Regions from separate parts of the Vibrio rubrogenes genome, predicted to be linked through region 2. Evidence: predicted binding sites of a transcription regulator. Region 2 holds the regulator's gene; each other region holds the start of a gene.

Region 1 (5,919 bases), on a different contig from region 2:
CTGGGTGGATACCAGTTTTCATGGGAGAACCTCAAAAATCGGGCCATGTCGCTATCCGGATCGTTGCCGGACACCACATGTCAGTTAATCATATCGTCTTACATCGGTTGTGATACGGGCATCCGTATCATCAAGGCGCGCTATATTAAAGAATCCATGAGCGCGGATCAACTAGTTTTGCTGTTATTTTCACCATTCTCATTGCTGTCTCGAATTTCACGAGAGCTTCGATTAGACTGTTGTCCATGATTTTTACATCTGATGTTCAGTGATATGCATCCATCCATTGCCCGAGTGGCATTACCCGTCCCTTTAGATAAACAGTTCGACTATCTGATACCAGCGCATTGTCAGCCTGTTATCGGTGGACGGGTTTCCGTACCGTTCGGGCGACAGACATTGATTGGTATTGTGACCGAACTCGGCCATAACTCTGAAATGAGCCCCGATGTGCTGAAACCGATTCGTGCCGTGCTGGACGAGCAGCCTGTCTGGTCAGCCAGCCTGTTTCGGTTATTCACATGGTGCAGCCAATATTATCAGTATCCACTCGGTGATACCTTGTCAAATGCGTTACCCGCAGCACTGAGAAAAGGAAAAGCCGCCAATTTCGCGACCTTGCGGGAGTGGTGTCTGACTTCCGCCGGACGAGATAAGCTGATGCAGGGGCTTGGCCGTGCAGTCCAGCAGGCGAAGGTTTTACGTTTATTGGAAAACGGCACACAAAGCCATCAAACATTACTCGATGAAGAGATCAGTCGTCAGGTTTTGAACACGCTTGAGGAAAAAGGATGGATTGAAGCGATTGACCGAAAGCCAGAGCGTCAGCCGTGGCCTGAATTACTGGAAGACGAAGATGAGAAACCGCAACTGAATATGGAGCAGTCCGTTGCAATTGCGACGATCAACAGCCAGCGTGAATTTAGTTGCTACTTATTGGAAGGCGTCACGGGCTCCGGAAAAACGGAAGTCTATTTGAACTTGATTGCACCGGTTCTGAAGCAAGGAAAACAAGCGCTGGTTCTGGTGCCTGAAATCGGTTTAACACCACAAACGATTCAGCGTTTTCGCTCACGGTTTATGGTGCCGGTGGTGGTCATGCATTCCGGGCTCAATGAGACAGAAAGACTCAATGCATGGTTGTCTGCCCGGGATGGTCATGCCGGTGTGATCATCGGCACGCGCTCGGCGTTGTTTACACCGTTTGCTGATTTGGGAATCATTATTGTTGATGAAGAACATGATGCCTCATATAAACAGCAGGATAGCTTGCGTTATCATGCGCGGGATGTGGCAGTCATGCGTGCCAGCCTTGAACAGATTCCTATTGTTTTGGGGTCAGCGACGCCTGCACTTGAGACTTTACAAAATGCGCTCAGTGGTAAATATCACCATTTAACGTTGACACAACGGGCGGGGGATGCCGTTCCGGCTACCAATCGGGTTTTGGATGTCAAAGGGCTCTATCTTGAAGGCGGGTTGTCAGCACCGTTGATTGCTGAAATGAGAAAGCATTTACAGGTCGGGAATCAGGTTTTGTTATTTCTCAACCGACGGGGATATGCTCCGGTACTGATGTGTCATGAGTGTGGCTGGGTGGCACATTGTCAGCGTTGTGATGCACGTTATACCTATCATCAGGTGACACAGGAGCTTCGCTGTCACCACTGTGGTTCTCAGCGCCCGGTGTTACATCAATGCCATGATTGTGGTTCGACGCAGATGGCGACGGTTGGTGTCGGTACTGAACAGCTGGAAACACAACTGGCGCAGATCTTCCCCCAATATCGTACCATCCGGATTGACCGGGACAGTACCCGCAGAAAAGGCACGCTGGAATCCGCCCTTAATGCTGTCCATCGGGGAGAATATCATATTTTAATCGGGACACAGATGCTGGCGAAAGGTCATCATTTCCCAAGGGTGACTCTGGTCGGCTTGCTGGATGTTGACAGTGCTTTGTACAGCCATGATTTTCGGGCTTCCGAACGATTGGCACAGCTATTTATTCAGGTCGCAGGGCGTGCCGGACGAGCCAGTCAGCCCGGTGAAGTCATCCTTCAGACACATCACCCGGAGCACAGTTTACTGCAAGCCTTACTCCAAAAGGATTACCGTCACTTTGCCATGAGCGCGTTACATGAGCGGAAACTGGCATTATTACCCCCTTTCAGCTATTTAACCTTATTTAAAGCTGAATCAAATCAAGCCGAGCTTGGCGAGGATTTTCTCAGGCAGGTGAAGCAGACCTTGGAAGTCCACCCTCTGTTTGATCATGCAACCTGTGCCGTTTTAGGGCCATCTCCGGCACCGATGGCAAAACGAGCCGGGAAATATCGCTGGCAACTATTGATGCAAACGATGAGTCGTCCGACGATGCAAAAACTGTTGATGAGTGCCAAACCTGTCATTCAGCGCTTACCACTCGCGGGGAAAGTTCGTTGGTCGCTCGATGTTGAACCCCATGATTTGTCATAATCCCCCGATCTCTATTCGGTAAGTCGGAAGGTCATTGACTTGATTCGTATCGTTATCACAGTATAAAACCTATGTATCGTGATCTATTTCTCGTTTATGATGTAAGAAGTGTTAAATAGACCGTAACTTTATTCGAAGAAATGCTTAAACTATGGAAGCACATACATCAAGCTCTTGATAGATATATCAAAAGTGTGTGCATGAATCAGTTTTATAGCAAATACTATTTTGAAAGAGGGTTTTAATGTATGGCGACGATGAAGGATGTTGCTCAACTAGCGGGAGTGTCAACCGCGACCGTATCTAGGGCATTGATGAATCCCGAAAAAGTGTCGCCTACGACAAGAAAACGGGTTGAAGATGCAGTGCTTGAAGCCGGATACTCTCCGAATTCACTGGCACGGAATTTAAGACGTAACGAATCAAAGACGATTGTTGCAATCGTTCCCGATATTTGCGACCCGTACTTTACTGAAATTATTCGGGGTATCGAGGATGCTGCTGTCGAGCATGGTTATTTAGTGCTACTTGGTGATAGTGGACAACAGAAGAAACGAGAAAGTTCTTTTGTCAATCTGGTCTTCACCAAGCAAGCCGACGGAATGCTACTCCTTGGCACCGATTTACCGTTTGACGCCAGTAAATCAGAGCAGAAAAATCTACCGCCGATGGTGATGGCCTGTGAGTACGCGCCGGAGCTGGAACTCCCGACCGTCCATATTGATAATCTGACCTCTGCGTTTGAAGTGGTGAATTATCTCACTCAGATGGGCCATAAAAAAATTGGTGAGATTGCTGGCCCCGATTCAGCTGCGTTGTGCCATTTCCGTCATCAGGGATACATGCAGGCTTTAAGGCGTGCCGGAATTACCATGAATCCTGCTTATCACTACAAAGGCGATTTCAGTTTTGAAGCCGGTGTGAAAGCGATTCGGCACCTTTTAGGGTTATCCGAACCGCCGGGAGCTGTTTTCTGCCACAATGACATGATGGCTATCGGTGCCATTCAAGAAGCGAAACGCTTGGGCGTCAGAGTGCCTCATGACCTATCGGTGGTAGGTTTTGACGATATTAACTTTGCTCAGTATTGTGATCCGCCGTTAACAACAGTCTCTCAGCCTCGATATGAGATTGGCCGTCAGGCGATGCTGATGATGTTAGAAGTGCTCCGGGGACACGATGTCCGGGCGGGCTCTCGTTTGCTGGAAACAAAACTGGTGATTCGTGAAAGTGTTGCTGCTCCTCGCGGATGAGTCATTACCTGAATTGCAACAATGCCGACGCGTATTGTGCTCAGAGTTGTGCTTCCGGATGGTCTTCTTTAACATACAGTCATTGTTTGTAAGGTAAGCATAATTTAGTGGCTAATAAAGACTATGTGAAACGGGGTAGTGCAGCGAAGAAAACTGCGCGCAAAGCTCCGAAGAAGCGCCCTTGGTTGAGTGGTACGCTTGCTGTGATTGTGGTGGCTGTGTTTGGGTATGGCTTGTATACACTGAGTATACAGCCGTCTCCACCAGAGAATCATGTGCCAGTGGTTCAGAAAACCGAGGTCAAGCAATCTCCGCATGACAATCAAAAGACACTTCCCCCGCCACCGACTGAAAAGTGGGACTATGTCGATATCTTACCTCAGCGTGAGATCGAGGTTACCCCGAAAGCGCTGAAAGTATCGGATATTCCGTACATCATGCAGTGTGGCGCGTACAAAACGATGGCTCAGGCCGAAAAACGGAAGCTGGACATCGCTTTTCAGGGGATTAAAAGTAAAATCCGCAAGAAAGAAGATAGTAGCTGGTATCGCGTGGTAATTGGTCCTTACAAATTTAAACGCGATGCTGAACGTGATCGGCACAAACTTCAGCGTGCTAAGATTGAACCATGTGCGATTTGGAAAGAAAAGCAATAGACATGTTTCTCCCTATCCTCCGGAGCTGGTCACAGAATTCCGGAGGAAATAACAACGATATCCCGCCTTTTGACTTGAATTCAAACAAGCTTGTCCTTATATAGTTTTCTAACACACTTTATAAAATGGAAGAGGTCCTCTCGTGACTACAATCGTATCCGTCCGTCGTGATAATAAAGTTGTTATTGCCGGAGATGGTCAAGTTTCTCTGGGTAATACCGTGATGAAAGGAAATGCCCGCAAGGTGCGCCGCCTGTACAATGATAAAATACTGGCTGGGTTTGCTGGCGGTACAGCGGATGCATTTACACTGTTTGAGCGTTTTGAAAGCAAGTTGCAAATGCATCAAGGACATCTGGTGAAGGCGGCTGTTGAACTGGCCAAAGATTGGCGAAGTGATCGGGCATTGCGTCGTTTGGAAGCGATTTTAGCCGTTGCAGATGAGACCGCTTCACTGATTATTACCGGTAATGGTGATGTTGTTCAGCCAGAACATGATCTGATCGCAATTGGTTCCGGTGGCAATTATGCACAGGCTGCTGCAACGGCTTTACTAGAAAATACCGATCTGGACGCTCAGGAGATTGCTGAAAAAGCGCTGCAAATTGCAGGTGACATCTGTGTGTTCACTAACCATTTCCAGACTATCGAAGTACTTGATATTCCTCAACGTGAGTCATAGAAACTATTCGATAGCGTCTGCAATACAGAACAAAGGAAATAAGCATGTCTGAAATGACTCCTCGTGAAATTGTTCATGAACTCAATCGTCATATTATCGGTCAGGACAAAGCGAAAAGAGCGGTCGCGATTGCTTTACGTAATCGCTGGCGTCGAATGCAGTTGGAAGAAAGTCTGCGTGTCGAAGTGACGCCCAAAAATATTTTGATGATCGGCCCGACAGGGGTGGGTAAAACTGAAATTGCCCGGCGTTTGGCAAAGCTGGCGAATGCGCCATTTATGAAAATTGAAGCCACAAAATTTACTGAGGTCGGTTACGTCGGTAAAGAAGTTGAATCCATTATCCGTGATCTGACCGATGTTGCGGTGAAGATGACCCACCAGCAAGCCATGGAAAAAGTGAAGTTCCGGGCTGAAGAGTTAGCGGAAGAGCGCATTCTTGATGTATTGATTCCGCCACCACGTGATTCTTGGGGTGAAGAAGAGCGAACCGAAGATACATCTCATACCAGACAGGTATTTCGTAAGAAATTACGTGAAGGTCAGCTCGATGATAAAGAAATTGAAATCGATGTCGCTGCGCCGCAAATGGGCGTTGAAATTATGGCGCCTCCGGGTATGGAAGAAATGACCAACCAGTTACAGGGCATGTTCCAAAATCTGGCCGGGAACACGCAAAAGAAACGCAAGCTGAAGATTAAAGATGCGTTTAAGGCGTTGACTGAAGAAGAAGCCGCGAAACTGGTCAATCAGGATGAACTGAAAGAACAAGCCATCTTTAATGTTGAGAACCACGGTATTGTGTTTGTTGATGAAATCGACAAAATCTGTAAGCGTGGTGAAGTCTCCGG
Region 2 (5,919 bases):
TCATTGTGCGATAGAATCTGGTTATGGCTTTACATCACTGCCTGTCAATGAGGCGCTGTTATCTCATCGTATTGAACATTCAGAAGCGAGTTTTGCCAAGGCAGATGTTCAGTCACCAACCGATGAGAGTTACCTGATGGTTGGGGTCGATAGCGAAAGCGGTCGGATTGCCGGTACGACAGCAATTGGAGCCTACGTCGGCTGGGATACACCGTCTTATTCTTATCATATCAGTACCATTCTTCATTCTTCCCGTCGCTTGGGCGTCAACAAAATCGTGAAATTATTGACGCTAGGTAATAACTATACCGGTTGTTCTGAGTTGTGTACGCTCTTTCTCTTACCCGAGTTTCGTGCCGGTCTGAATGGTCGTTTGATGTCTAAATGTCGCTTTTTGATGCTGGCGGAACACCGGGAGCGCTTTGCTCAGACCATTATTGCTGAAATGAGAGGCGTCTCTGATGAACAGGGAAACTCTCCGTTCTGGCAATGGTTGCAGGAACATTTTTTCTCCATCGATTTTTCTCTGGCGGATTATTTGACGGGGTCGGGCCATAAAGGGTTCATTGCTGAACTGATGCCCAAATTACCGATCTATATCAATCTGCTCAGCCCTGAAGCCCAAGCTGTGATCGGAAAGGTACATGACAAGACCAGACCTGCTTTAAAATTATTAGAAGAAGAAGGATTCACCTGTCGTAATTATGTCGATATTTTTGATGCAGGCCCGACGGTTGAATGTGATTTACGTCATATTGAGTCGGTCAGGCACTCTGTGTCAGCGACAGTTAAAGTGGCGCAACATCACAGCCAACAAAAAGTCATACTCAGTAATACTTCATTTGAATTTTTCCGGGCGACAATCGCCGAGGTCGATTTTCACCCGGAATCTGAGACTGTGATCGTGACGCCTGAAGTGGCTCAGGCTTTGTTGATTCAGTCTGGTGATCGGGTTCGTTTTCTGGTGATTCGTTAATCTCCGAAAGCCGGAAACAGGAATGCGATGACAGCCCAAGATGATTGATAAAGAAGGAGGCGCTATGACGCCGGACTCATTATTTGCCGCATTGTGGCAAGATTATACAACCAGGCTTTGCCCATCCGCACAGCTGATCCACAAACTTCTTCAGGAAGAGGAACCGCTCAACAATGATCATATTGCGTTGCGGACGTTTAATTTGTCACCAGTCAACCTTGACGTGATAGCCGCACCCTTTGTTCGGCTGGGATATGTGTCGAAAGGGCACTATCAGTTTGAACAAAAAAAGTTAGCTGCGCAGCACTTTGAACACCCGAATCCCAAGTTACCTAAAGTCTTCATCAGTGAGTTGGAAGTTGAACGCTGTTCTGAATCTTTGCAAAAGATCGTGAGAAGTCTGATCTCTCATGTCAGGTCCGACATGGTTGCTGATACTGACTTTCTTTATGGTGGGCGTTTATGGCCGATTTCACTCGAGCAATATTATCTGTTGGCGGAAGAGAGTGAGTATGCCGCTTGGGTTGCGGCACATGGCTACGGTGCGAACCATTTTACGGTGAGTGTCAATCAGTTGGCCCGTTTTAATCAGGTCGCGGATGTGAATGCTTATCTACTCCAACATGGCTTTGTGATCAATTCATCAGGTGGTGAAGTGAAGGGCTCACCGGCGTTATTTCTGGAACAGTCATCGATCATGGCTGATCGGGTTGCGGTTGAATTTGATGAAGCGGAGTTGTTGGTTCCCGGTGGTTTCTATGAATTTGCCAAACGTTATCCGATGGCGAATGGTATTTTATATCCCGGATTTGTCGAAGCTTCGGCTGACAAAATTTTTGAAAGTACCAATGATCAGTGATGTATCATGATCAATCGTCGCAAATAAAAGAGCCATCGCGAGGATGGCTCTTTTGTTGGTTCAAGCAAAAAAATTATCTTGTACCGTAAACAACAATTGTTTTTCCGTGGGCTGAAATAAGGTTCTGCTCTTCGAGCATTTTCAAAATGCGGCCAACGGTTTCACGAGAACAACCGACAATCTGGCCGATCTCCTGGCGGGTAATCTTGATTTGCATTCCGTCCGGGTGCGTCATTGCATCGGGTTGTTTTGCCAGATTTAACAGCGTCTGTGCAATACGACCTGTCACATCCAGAAAAGCCAGATCACCGACTTTCTGGCTAGTGACTTGAAGGCGGCTTGCCATCTGTCCTGCCAGACGCATCAAAATGTCTGGATTGACCTGAATTAACTGACGGAACTTTTTGAAGGAAATTTCTGCAACTTCGCAGGGAGATTTCGCTCTGACCCAAGCTGTTCGTTCTTGACCTTCTTCGAATAAACCAAGTTCACCGATGAAGTCACCCTGATTGAGGTAAGAAAGGATCATTTCTTTCCCTTCTTCGTCCTTGATCAGAACAGCAACAGATCCCTTCACGATGTAATAAAGCGTTTCCGCTTTTTCGCCTGCATGAATCAGCGTACTCTTTGAAGGGTATTTATGTATGTGACAATGTGAAAGAAACCACTCTAATGTTGGATCGGTTTGAGGTTTACCTAGAACCATAATATCTCTCTTCCTCTGCAGGGTAGCTTGCTGCTTTCCATGTTTTCGCGAAGCTTTTGAACTGAACATGTTCAAACTGAACATGTCTCGGAACTAAACACTTAGCATAAAAGCACTTGAGAAAGCCTGCAAGTTGTCTTCTGTTTCGGTATCAAATAGTATCCTTTTTCTTACATAATTTCTTGACTTTAATCGTGTCATGACCGTGATTTAGTACGCAAAAATGTGCGCATCGTCACGGTATAGGAACTAAAAGAGCCCGATTCGTGCCAGTGAATCGTAATTAGCCAATTTTTCCGGTTTCTATCAACTGCTGAAGAATAGGACGGACAATCAACTCCATGGCAAAACTCATTTTCCCACCGGGCACGACAATCGTGTTATGACATGACATAAATGAGCCATCAATCATTGCCAACAGGTAAGGGAAATCGACTTTTTTGATGCCTAGCAAGCGGATGACCACAAAACTTTCATCCAGACTCGGAATCCCTTTTGCACTCAGTGGATTGGATGTATCCACTGTCGGAACCCGCTGAAAGTTAATATGTGTCCGAGAAAATTGGGGCGTAATGTAATTTAAGTAATCATCCATGGAGCGAACGATCGAATCCATCACTGCTTCTCGGGAATGCCCTCTGTCCCGGGTGTCCCGGACATACTTTTGAATCCACTCCAGATTGACGATCGGCACCATGCCAATGAGAAAATCAACATGTTGGGAGACATTGGTTTCGCCATCGACCACCCCCCCATGAAGCCCTTCATAAAAAAGGACATTGGTATCATTGGGGAGATCTTGCCATGGCGTAAATGTTCCCGGCATCTGGTTATAGGGAACTGCTTCATCAAATGTATGCAGATAACGGCGAATTTTTCCCGTTCCGGTGCGGCCATATTCCCGGAAAAACTCTTCCAATGCCGGAAAATCGTTTGCTTGAGGACCGAAATAGCTGATATGGCGTCCTTGCTCTCTGGCCTTACGGATTTCGACATCCATCTCCGGTCTGGTGAAACGGTGAAAACTATCACCTTCAACCCAAGCCGGCTTGATTCGCATCATATTAAACATTTTGCGAAAAGCTTCGGAAGTCGTTGTTGTACCGGCACCCGAAGAGCCGGTTACTGCAATAATGGGATGTTTTGCTGACATGACATACCTTGTCTTATCATTCCTTGTCGTGCACTCAATGAACCGATCTCCCGAAGAAAACCGAGAAATCGATTTCACTATATCATGGAAATTGGTGCTGTCATCGGACAATTCATAAATTAACGATATCTGTTTTGTTGAATATCTACGGACTCGTGAAGTTCGGAATAGACGATCACCGCTTCTCCGGATTGAATCTGTTGTTTGACCTGAGCGACTTTCTCTTCAAGAGAAATTTCTTGCTCGCCGTAGTCGGTTCCTTCTCGGAGGATAAACTCCCTGATCAGATTATCGAGCGTATCCGGTTCGAGCGTTTGCCAAGGAATAATCATAATGATGACCTTCTATACGATCACTCTGGGATGAATGAATAGCGTGTATCTTAACGGATTTTACATGATGTTGCGCAATAATCATGATTTTACACGCAAATATAGATGATGCTTGAGGCGTGACTTTGGAAGAGTAGGAGAACACTCATCAGTTCGGTGAGCGTTCTCGGTAGTCGTTGGTGACGATACTGAGGGGATGGTATTCAATACTTAGGTGATTGTGCCCGATAATAGTGGGGCAGAGCTTCTTCCAACCAGAAGCGTGGTTTGGCAACGGTGCCACTCAGAAAGCCGACATGCCCACCATGTGTCATGAGTTGATAATCGATCATCTGGGGCAGCGGTGCCGTCGGAATAACTGCATCAGTCATAAAGGGATCGTCTTGTGCGTGTACAATGAGTGTCGGCAGACGAATTTGTCCCAGTTTAGAGATTGCCGAACAGCGTTGATAGTAGTCTTGGGCGTTTTCAAATCCATGCAGGGGGGCGGTGATCAAATCATCGAATTCTTGTAATGTTTTCAACTGTCGAATTAAGGACTGTGTGACTGGAATCGTTTGCCGGAGCGTCCCAAATTTACGATAAGCATTTTGCTTGAGTGAGTTGAGGAGGTAAGCCTGATAGATACGTGAGAAGCCGCGATTAATCCGGCTCGAACTGTCACTCAAATCGAAGGGGGCTGAGATAATGGAGGCACTATCGATAAGTGGCAGATCTGCAAACTCTGCCAAATAGTTTGCCAACATATTGCCACCGAGCGAGATACCGGCAGCCATCTTGTAATTGGACGGAAAACGTTGATGGATTTGTGTCAGAAAATAGCGTGGATCGCTGGTTTCTCCCGAATGGTAGGCACGGGCTTGTCGGTTTGGCTGGCCGTTACACCCACGAAAGTGCATCATGACAGATAACCAGCCTTGTTGCGCGAAAGCGTGCATCAAACCGTTGGCATAAGGGCTATGAAAGCTTCCCTCGAGACCATGGAAGAGAATAAATAAAGGTTTTGTCTGCACATCGGGTTGATTTGGGTCTTCACTCCAAGCCAGGCTCAAAATATCATCATCCGGTGTCGTCAGCGTTTCCCAATACGGTGAAAATAAAGGGGTGCGTCGAACCCATCTGGGCAGCAGTGTCTGAATGTGTGGCGCGGCACCACCTAAAGCCGGCTTGAATGTCAGCAACCTATTTGGGCTCACGTTTTGTATCGAACTGCTCACCGCGATTCTTTCCTCTATTTTTTGTACTTGGCATGTGTTGATGAAAATGATGCGGGTTTCGCAAAGATCTTGGCAAGATGATCAGCGGTCAGCGCTTTGCAGTAACGCTGGGTCATTAATTGTGTGTCGCCGGGCTGCAACTTGAGCTGATTAATACAATCCACCAGATCGGATTGTTGCTGTTTTTCCAGTTGTAGCTCAAATTGAAGCGACTCACGATAGAGCGTATCCGGCAGATGTGCTTTGAGTTTTCTGCGTAACTCTCGATAGCTATTGAGCAATCCTTCAGTGGCACTGATACAAGTCATCACACGATGCCAGTCTTGTTGCCCGATGCTGAGCTGCTGTTCATCGAGCCATTTCAGAAGCAAAAGTAAATTGACGTTACCGTGGTAGTTGTTTTGGAGGCTGAGACAGGCTTCTTTGACTTCCCGGACACTGTAATATTGCAAACTAAATTGCCAAAGTCGTTCCAGTGTCAGGGAAATCGGTGTCTGAATCATAAAGTGTTGAACTCCTGTTCCATCTGTTCTAGGCGCTCTTGATGCTCCATCCATTGAGACTCAAGTTCCTCAAGGTCAGATTTACTTTGAGCCTGAAGCGCAAGCACCTGAGTAAGTTTAGCTTTATTCTCCGCATCATACAGGGATGAATCGCTTAATTGCTGCTCTGCATC
Region 3 (5,919 bases), on a different contig from region 2:
TTATATGGATTCTGAATCGTGACAATACGAGGTAAATCATGTTTTTCGGCTAATCGGAGATAGGTCATCACGCCCCAAGGTGTTTCGTTGGAAACACCGATATAGCGAATCTTTCCAGCCCGAACGAGATCGGTCATGGCTTCAAGTGTTTCAATCAGTGTCACTTCTTCTTTTTCAGGCAGTTCGGGATAGTTGAGTGTGCCGAAACAGTTGGTCTGGCGCTGTGGCCAATGGAGTTGGTACAAATCGATATAATCGGTTTTTAACCGCGCGAGACTATCGTCAATGGCTTGATGAATATTACGGTGATCCAGTGCCATATTTTCCCGGATCTGAAGTGGGTTTCTTGGTCCCGCGTTTACAGGACCGGCAACTTTGGTTGCCAGTACGATCTTTTCTCTTTTGCCTGATTTTTCAAGCCAGTGGCCGATAAATTCTTCTGTTTTTCCCTGCGTTTCCGGAGAAGGAGGGATCGGATAGACTTCTGCCGTATCGATAAAATTCACGCCTCGTTCGAGGGCGTAGTCAAGTTGGCTGCAAGCATCATCACATGTATTTTGTTGACCGAAGGTCATGGTACCAAGGCAGATTTTACTGACTTCTAATGTTGAGTGAGGCAGCTTTGTATAATGCATATGACTTCCTTTCTTGTTAGAGAACCAATTATCCAGCGGATCCGACTGCATATCTTCATTAGGTTTGAGCGTGGGTATATATGCTTCCCCTTTCACTATAAGCGAAGTACCTACTGAAAAGGAAATAGAAATTGATGGTGAAGGAGCGATGACAAATGATTGCTCCGCACTGAATGTATCAAGCTAGAACGGTGTTGGTACGGGGGCGTTATGAGTGATGCCGTGTTTATATAAAGTGATGCGCGAGGATCTGCGCGGTAAATTGAGTCCGCAGATAAAAACCCCGAGGACGTGTACGGATTATTTTCCCGTGATAACCATAAGCTTCTGTTTGAACTCGACCATTGGCTGCTTTGGGACGCAATTGCAAGATCTCACCGTGTCTGGCGGTTACTTGCTCGATCTGACCTAACACAATGAACTCCATGAGCTCTTCCCAGTCATTTTTGAGTTGTGCCTCTTGCTCCGGTGAAGGGCTCCATAACAGAGGTGTCCCGACTTTTCTGTCCGAAACGGGGATATCTCTTTCTCCTTCAACGGGGATCCAGAGGACTCGCGACAGTTTGTTTCTGACATGACTGTTTTCCCACGTCAAACCATGAACGCCCGTTAATGGCGCCACGGAGACAAATGTGGTTTCGAGTGGCTTGCCCGCATAGCTGATAGGAATACTTTTCAGCTCAATTCCCAGTTTTTCAAAATCCTGTTGCGGTTTGCTTCCGGCGGTTGCACCCAAGTGCCATTCGAGAAGTTGTCCGACCCAGCCTTTATCTTTTTTCAGATCCAAAGGGACTTTCATCCGGGCAATCTCCGCAAGTTCAGTAAAACTGAATCCGGCTATTTCCCAAGCTCTTTCAAGTAATTCACTTTCTGTTTTTGGTTCTGGTCTCATAAGATCTTTCGGATATTAGTGGTAGAAGAGCAACAGTTTAGGATGTAATGAGCACTAGTTTAACAGATGAAATGAGAGGCCGTCATGGTTTGTCTGAAAGAGCGGAACCTTGATGATTTCCTCAGCTTATCCACAGGATAGTTGTATCTGACGATGCATCGCGTCATGATATGGATGGATATACAGGCTTTATTCTGTGGTTTGTGTTACTTTTTCAGCGAAATCGCGGTTGTTGTGTGGATAAAAATGGTGATGGTTGATCTTTGTTCAATGTGACAATGAGATTGATCCTTGTGAATCAAATTGGGATCGTAAGCGTTATAATTGTTTATTTAATCTATTGATAAATAACAATTAGTTGAACTGGTTTACTTGCTGCTGAAAGGTTTGTTGCGAGAAGAGAATCAAAAAATTGTGAGTAATCTATCACTTTTTCACATAGTTACTCACAGAAAAGGTGAATAAGATCAGCTAAATTTGTCATCTTGTGTTAATAAGTTACTTGTCTGAGGTGGTATACCCAATTTTGTCCATTGAGTATTTTTGTTTTTATTGTCAATGGATATTTGCTACATCTGGGGATCTATGAAAAAATCAGGAGAAGTTAAATTTTATTAGAGGTTTGCCAGTGATAGATGGCGATGGTTATCGGCTGAATGTCGGTATTGTAATCTGCAACAACCATGGTCAGGTATTCTGGGCGAAACGATACGGACAACACTCTTGGCAGTTCCCTCAGGGCGGCATTGATCATGGTGAAACGCCAGAGCAAGCAATGTTCAGAGAGTTATACGAAGAGGTTGGTTTAACAAAAACGGATGTGAAGGTCATTAGTTCCAGTCGTCATTGGTTGAAGTATAAACTTCCCAAACGATTGGTGCGCTGGGATTCTCAACCGGTCTGTATTGGACAAAAACAGAAATGGTTTCTTCTGCGTTTAGAGTGTCATGAGTCTAAAATCAACATGCAGCGTGGAGTAACCCCTGAATTTGATGGTTGGCGTTGGGTGAGTTATTGGTATCCGGTAAGGCAGGTTGTTTCATTTAAACGCGATGTTTATCGGCGAGCAATGAAAGAGTTTGCCTCGATCGCGATGCCATTTAAAGCACGGAAAGTAAAAAGCAAACGGAAAGGAAAAAGAGGATAAACATGCTCTCTCAGCTTCGGGACATCATGGAACAGGTTTCAAAAGTTGAAGATGTTCATCAGGCCTTTGATATTCTGGTGAAAAAAACCTGTGAGGCCATGAATACCGAATGCTGCACAATTTATCTCGCCAATGAAGAAAAACTACGCCTTGAACTGATTGCGACTCAAGGATTGAAATTTAAAGGCAATAAAATTCATATCGGTTTTGATGAGGGCTTGGTTGGGTTAGTCAAACGTTCAGCTGAACCGATCAATCTGGCCGAAGCCTCCAAACACCCAAATTTCAAATATTTCAAACAACTCGGTGAAGAAGTGTACCAAAGCTTTCTAGGTGCACCGATTATTTACCGTAAACAAGTGCTGGGTGTGTTGGTTATCCAGCAACGTTCTCCCCGTCTGTTTAGTGAAATCGAAGAATCGTTTATTGTGACACTCTCGGCCCAGTTGGCCGTTCTGGTTGCACATGCGCAGTCTCAGGGGTTATGGTCACTTGCAAAGCAACAGTCGGTTGTGCGCGGTATTGGGGTATCTCCGGGGGTTGCGATTGGTGAGTTCTGGTGGGATAACTCTCAGCCGGAGCTAGAAAATGTTTTGCCGGCATCGACGCTTGACGTTAAGAAAGAACAGGAATGGTTATCCAGAGCAGTTGAAAAGGCACTGAGTGATTTTCGGCGAATGCGTAAGAAGCTGGATGGCGACATTCACAAAGAAACGCTGGCTATTTTCGATTTATTTACCCACTTACTCAATGATCCAATGTTACGTAAGGATCTGAAAGAACAGATCCTGAAAGGTGATCGAGCGGATTGGGCCTTGCGTCAGGTGGTTGAAGCATATGTCGAACGCTTTTCCCAAATGTCGGATGTTTACCTGCGAGAAAGAGCCCAGGACATCAGAGAGCTCGGGCAGCGAATGCTGTACTTTTTGTACAACAGTGAACTGGAAGAATTGGTTCTGGAAAAGCCGATCATTCTTGTCGTCAGAGAGTTAACCGCTTCAATTCTGGCCAGTATTCCCAAAGATAAACTTTTGGCTGTTGTCTCGTTCGAAGGCGCTGCCAACTCCCATGCCGCAATTCTATCCCGAGCCTTGGGGATCCCTGCCATCATGGGGGTTTCGTTAAATTTCAAAGAAATTAATAGTCAATTAGCTATTGTCGATGGTTACAGTGGCTTCATTCATATTTCACCGGATTCCGAAGTTCTGGCCGAATACCAAGAGCTGATGGAAGAAGAAGGTGAACTATCGGAAATGGTTAATCAAAGCCTTGCCGAGAAAGCGATCACGCGCGATGGGTATCCGGTCAATATCTTGCTGAATGCAGGCCTGAATACCGAGAACAATACTGCAGTCAATCAAGGGGTGGATGGTGTCGGTTTGTACCGGACTGAAATCTCGTTCTTATTACAGAACCGTTTTCCTTCTGAAGAAGAGCAAATCCAACTTTATCGTCAAATACTATGTGCGCATCCCGATAAAATGGTTGTGATGAGAACATTAGATATCGGTGGTGATAAGCCTTTACCTTATCTACCAATAGAAGAAGATAATCCATTTCTCGGCTGGCGAGGTATCCGTTTCACGCTTGATCATCCGGATATTTTTCTGATTCAGCTCCGGGCAATGCTCAAAGCCAGTATCGAGACGGGGAATTTGGGCATTCTGTTACCGATGATTTCCGGAATGAGAGAACTTGATGATGCGCTTACTTTTATTGATCAAGCATTTACTGAAGTCTCGGCTGTGGATAAACGGGTGAAAAAGCCTTCAATCGGGATTATGCTCGAAGTGCCATCCATGATTTACCTTTTACCCCGAATGGCCGACCGGGTTGACTTTATCTCGGTTGGAACAAACGATCTGACGCAATATTTATTAGCAGTTGATCGGAACAATGCCCGAGTTGCCGATGTCTATGAATCCATGCATCCGTCAGTTTTGATGGCGTTAAAACATATTTCTGATGTCTGTTGTCAGCATCAGATTCATGTCTGTGTGTGTGGCGAACTTGCCGGAGACCCGATAGGGGCGTTGCTTCTGATTGGGATGGGATATCAGACATTGAGTATGAATACGGCGAATGTCGCGAAAGTGAAATACCTCATCCGTCATTCAGAAATAAAAACGCTGAAAAAACTTGCCTCGCAAGCGCTGATGCAAACTTATGGTCATGATATTTATAGTATGATGCGAACTTATTTTGAAGAGTTCGGTTTTGCCGGTTTTATCCGAGCCGGTAAACATTAAGTTAACCTGAGGAATGAGCGTGACCATCACTTTTGTCTTGCTGTTAATCGTGTTAGGTGCTTTTGTCGGCGTTATGGCCGGGTTGTTAGGCATTGGCGGTGGCTTAATTATTGTTCCGGCCCTGTTACTTTTATTTCCCCATATTGGCGTTACACCTGATATCGCGATGCAAGTGGCTTTGGCAACCTCTCTCGCCTGTATCATTCTGACTTCAGGCTCTTCGGCATTGAATCATTTACGCTATGGCAATATTGATTTATTAGCTGTGAAGTGGCTGACACCCGGAATTATTGCCGGTGGGTTGATGGGGGCGACTCTTGCTGACTGGATGCCGAGCGAATATCTGCCCAAAGTGTTTGGGGTGATTGTTTTTTTCCTGGCAATACAGATGTTTCTCTCAATTCGCCAGCAGACGGCGAAGCCGATGCCGGGGCTGGGGGCAATGATCCTGAGTGGGAGTTTAATTGGCATGATTGCCAGCTTAGCTGGTATTGGTGGAGGGGCACTATCGGTGCCTTATCTCAACAAACATGGCATAGAAATGCGTAAGGCTGTTGGCACATCGTCACTTTGCGGCTGTGTGATTGCATTATCTGGCATGATGGGATTTATTTGGCACGGTTTTTCGCTCCAAAGCCTGCCTGAGTTTAGTCTGGGATACGTTTATTTACCCGCTTTGCTGTTTATTTCCTGTTCGTCGATGTTTACGACAAAAGTGGGAGCCAAGTTAGCGACCGAACTACCGACATCGGTGTTGAAAAAGGTGTTTGCTGTGTTTCTGATGTTTGTATCCGTTCATATGTTGCTGCGCTGAGCGCGGTATGTCATAAACCGTTGTATATTGAATAAAGAGTAAAGATTTATGTCTCAGGAATTCTTGCAGTTTCCGAATATTGATCCTGTCTTAGTCTCCATCGGGCCGCTTTCCATTCGTTGGTATGGTGTGATGTATCTGCTTGGGTTTCTTTTTGCAACTTGGCTTGCGAACCGAAGAGC

Evidence for each region. Region 2 encodes CRP, which controls carbon source genes, mostly activating them, when cyclic AMP is high. Its sites were predicted from a motif close to TGTGANNNNNNTCACA; they were not measured.
Region 1: a site for CRP is predicted at 2,556-2,571, ahead of cytR (DNA-binding transcriptional regulator CytR). Genes of this name have one in related genera too.
Region 3: a site for CRP is predicted at 1,941-1,956, ahead of rppH (RNA pyrophosphohydrolase). Genes of this name have one in related genera too.

What each region holds. Positions count from the first base shown of each region.
Region 1 is NZ_JCARSY010000034.1:19,832-25,750, forward strand. Features, by position in the region: gene rpmE (50S ribosomal protein L31) at 1-22, opposite strand, end outside; gene priA (primosomal protein N') at 274-2,478, shown strand; gene cytR (DNA-binding transcriptional regulator CytR) at 2,727-3,731, shown strand; gene ftsN (cell division protein FtsN) at 3,839-4,387, shown strand; gene hslV (ATP-dependent protease subunit HslV) at 4,530-5,069, shown strand; gene hslU (ATP-dependent protease ATPase subunit HslU) at 5,114-5,919, shown strand, end outside.
Region 2 is NZ_JCARSY010000007.1:118,128-124,046, reverse strand. Features, by position in the region: gene astA (arginine N-succinyltransferase) at 1-976, shown strand, start outside; gene AC55NX_RS07585 (DUF1338 domain-containing protein) at 1,041-1,835, shown strand; gene crp (cAMP-activated global transcriptional regulator CRP) at 1,909-2,541, opposite strand; gene AC55NX_RS07575 (phosphoribulokinase) at 2,825-3,694, opposite strand; gene AC55NX_RS07570 (YheU family protein) at 3,814-4,026, opposite strand; gene AC55NX_RS07565 (hydrolase) at 4,230-5,207, opposite strand; gene AC55NX_RS07560 (TIGR02444 family protein) at 5,258-5,746, opposite strand; gene AC55NX_RS07555 (ABC transporter ATP-binding protein) at 5,743-5,919, opposite strand, start outside.
Region 3 is NZ_JCARSY010000003.1:204,419-210,337, forward strand. Features, by position in the region: gene AC55NX_RS04290 (NADP(H)-dependent aldo-keto reductase) at 1-635, opposite strand, end outside; gene mutH (DNA mismatch repair endonuclease MutH) at 862-1,527, opposite strand; gene rppH (RNA pyrophosphohydrolase) at 2,156-2,674, shown strand; gene ptsP (phosphoenolpyruvate--protein phosphotransferase) at 2,677-4,923, shown strand; gene AC55NX_RS04310 (sulfite exporter TauE/SafE family protein) at 4,943-5,737, shown strand; gene lgt (prolipoprotein diacylglyceryl transferase) at 5,786-5,919, shown strand, end outside.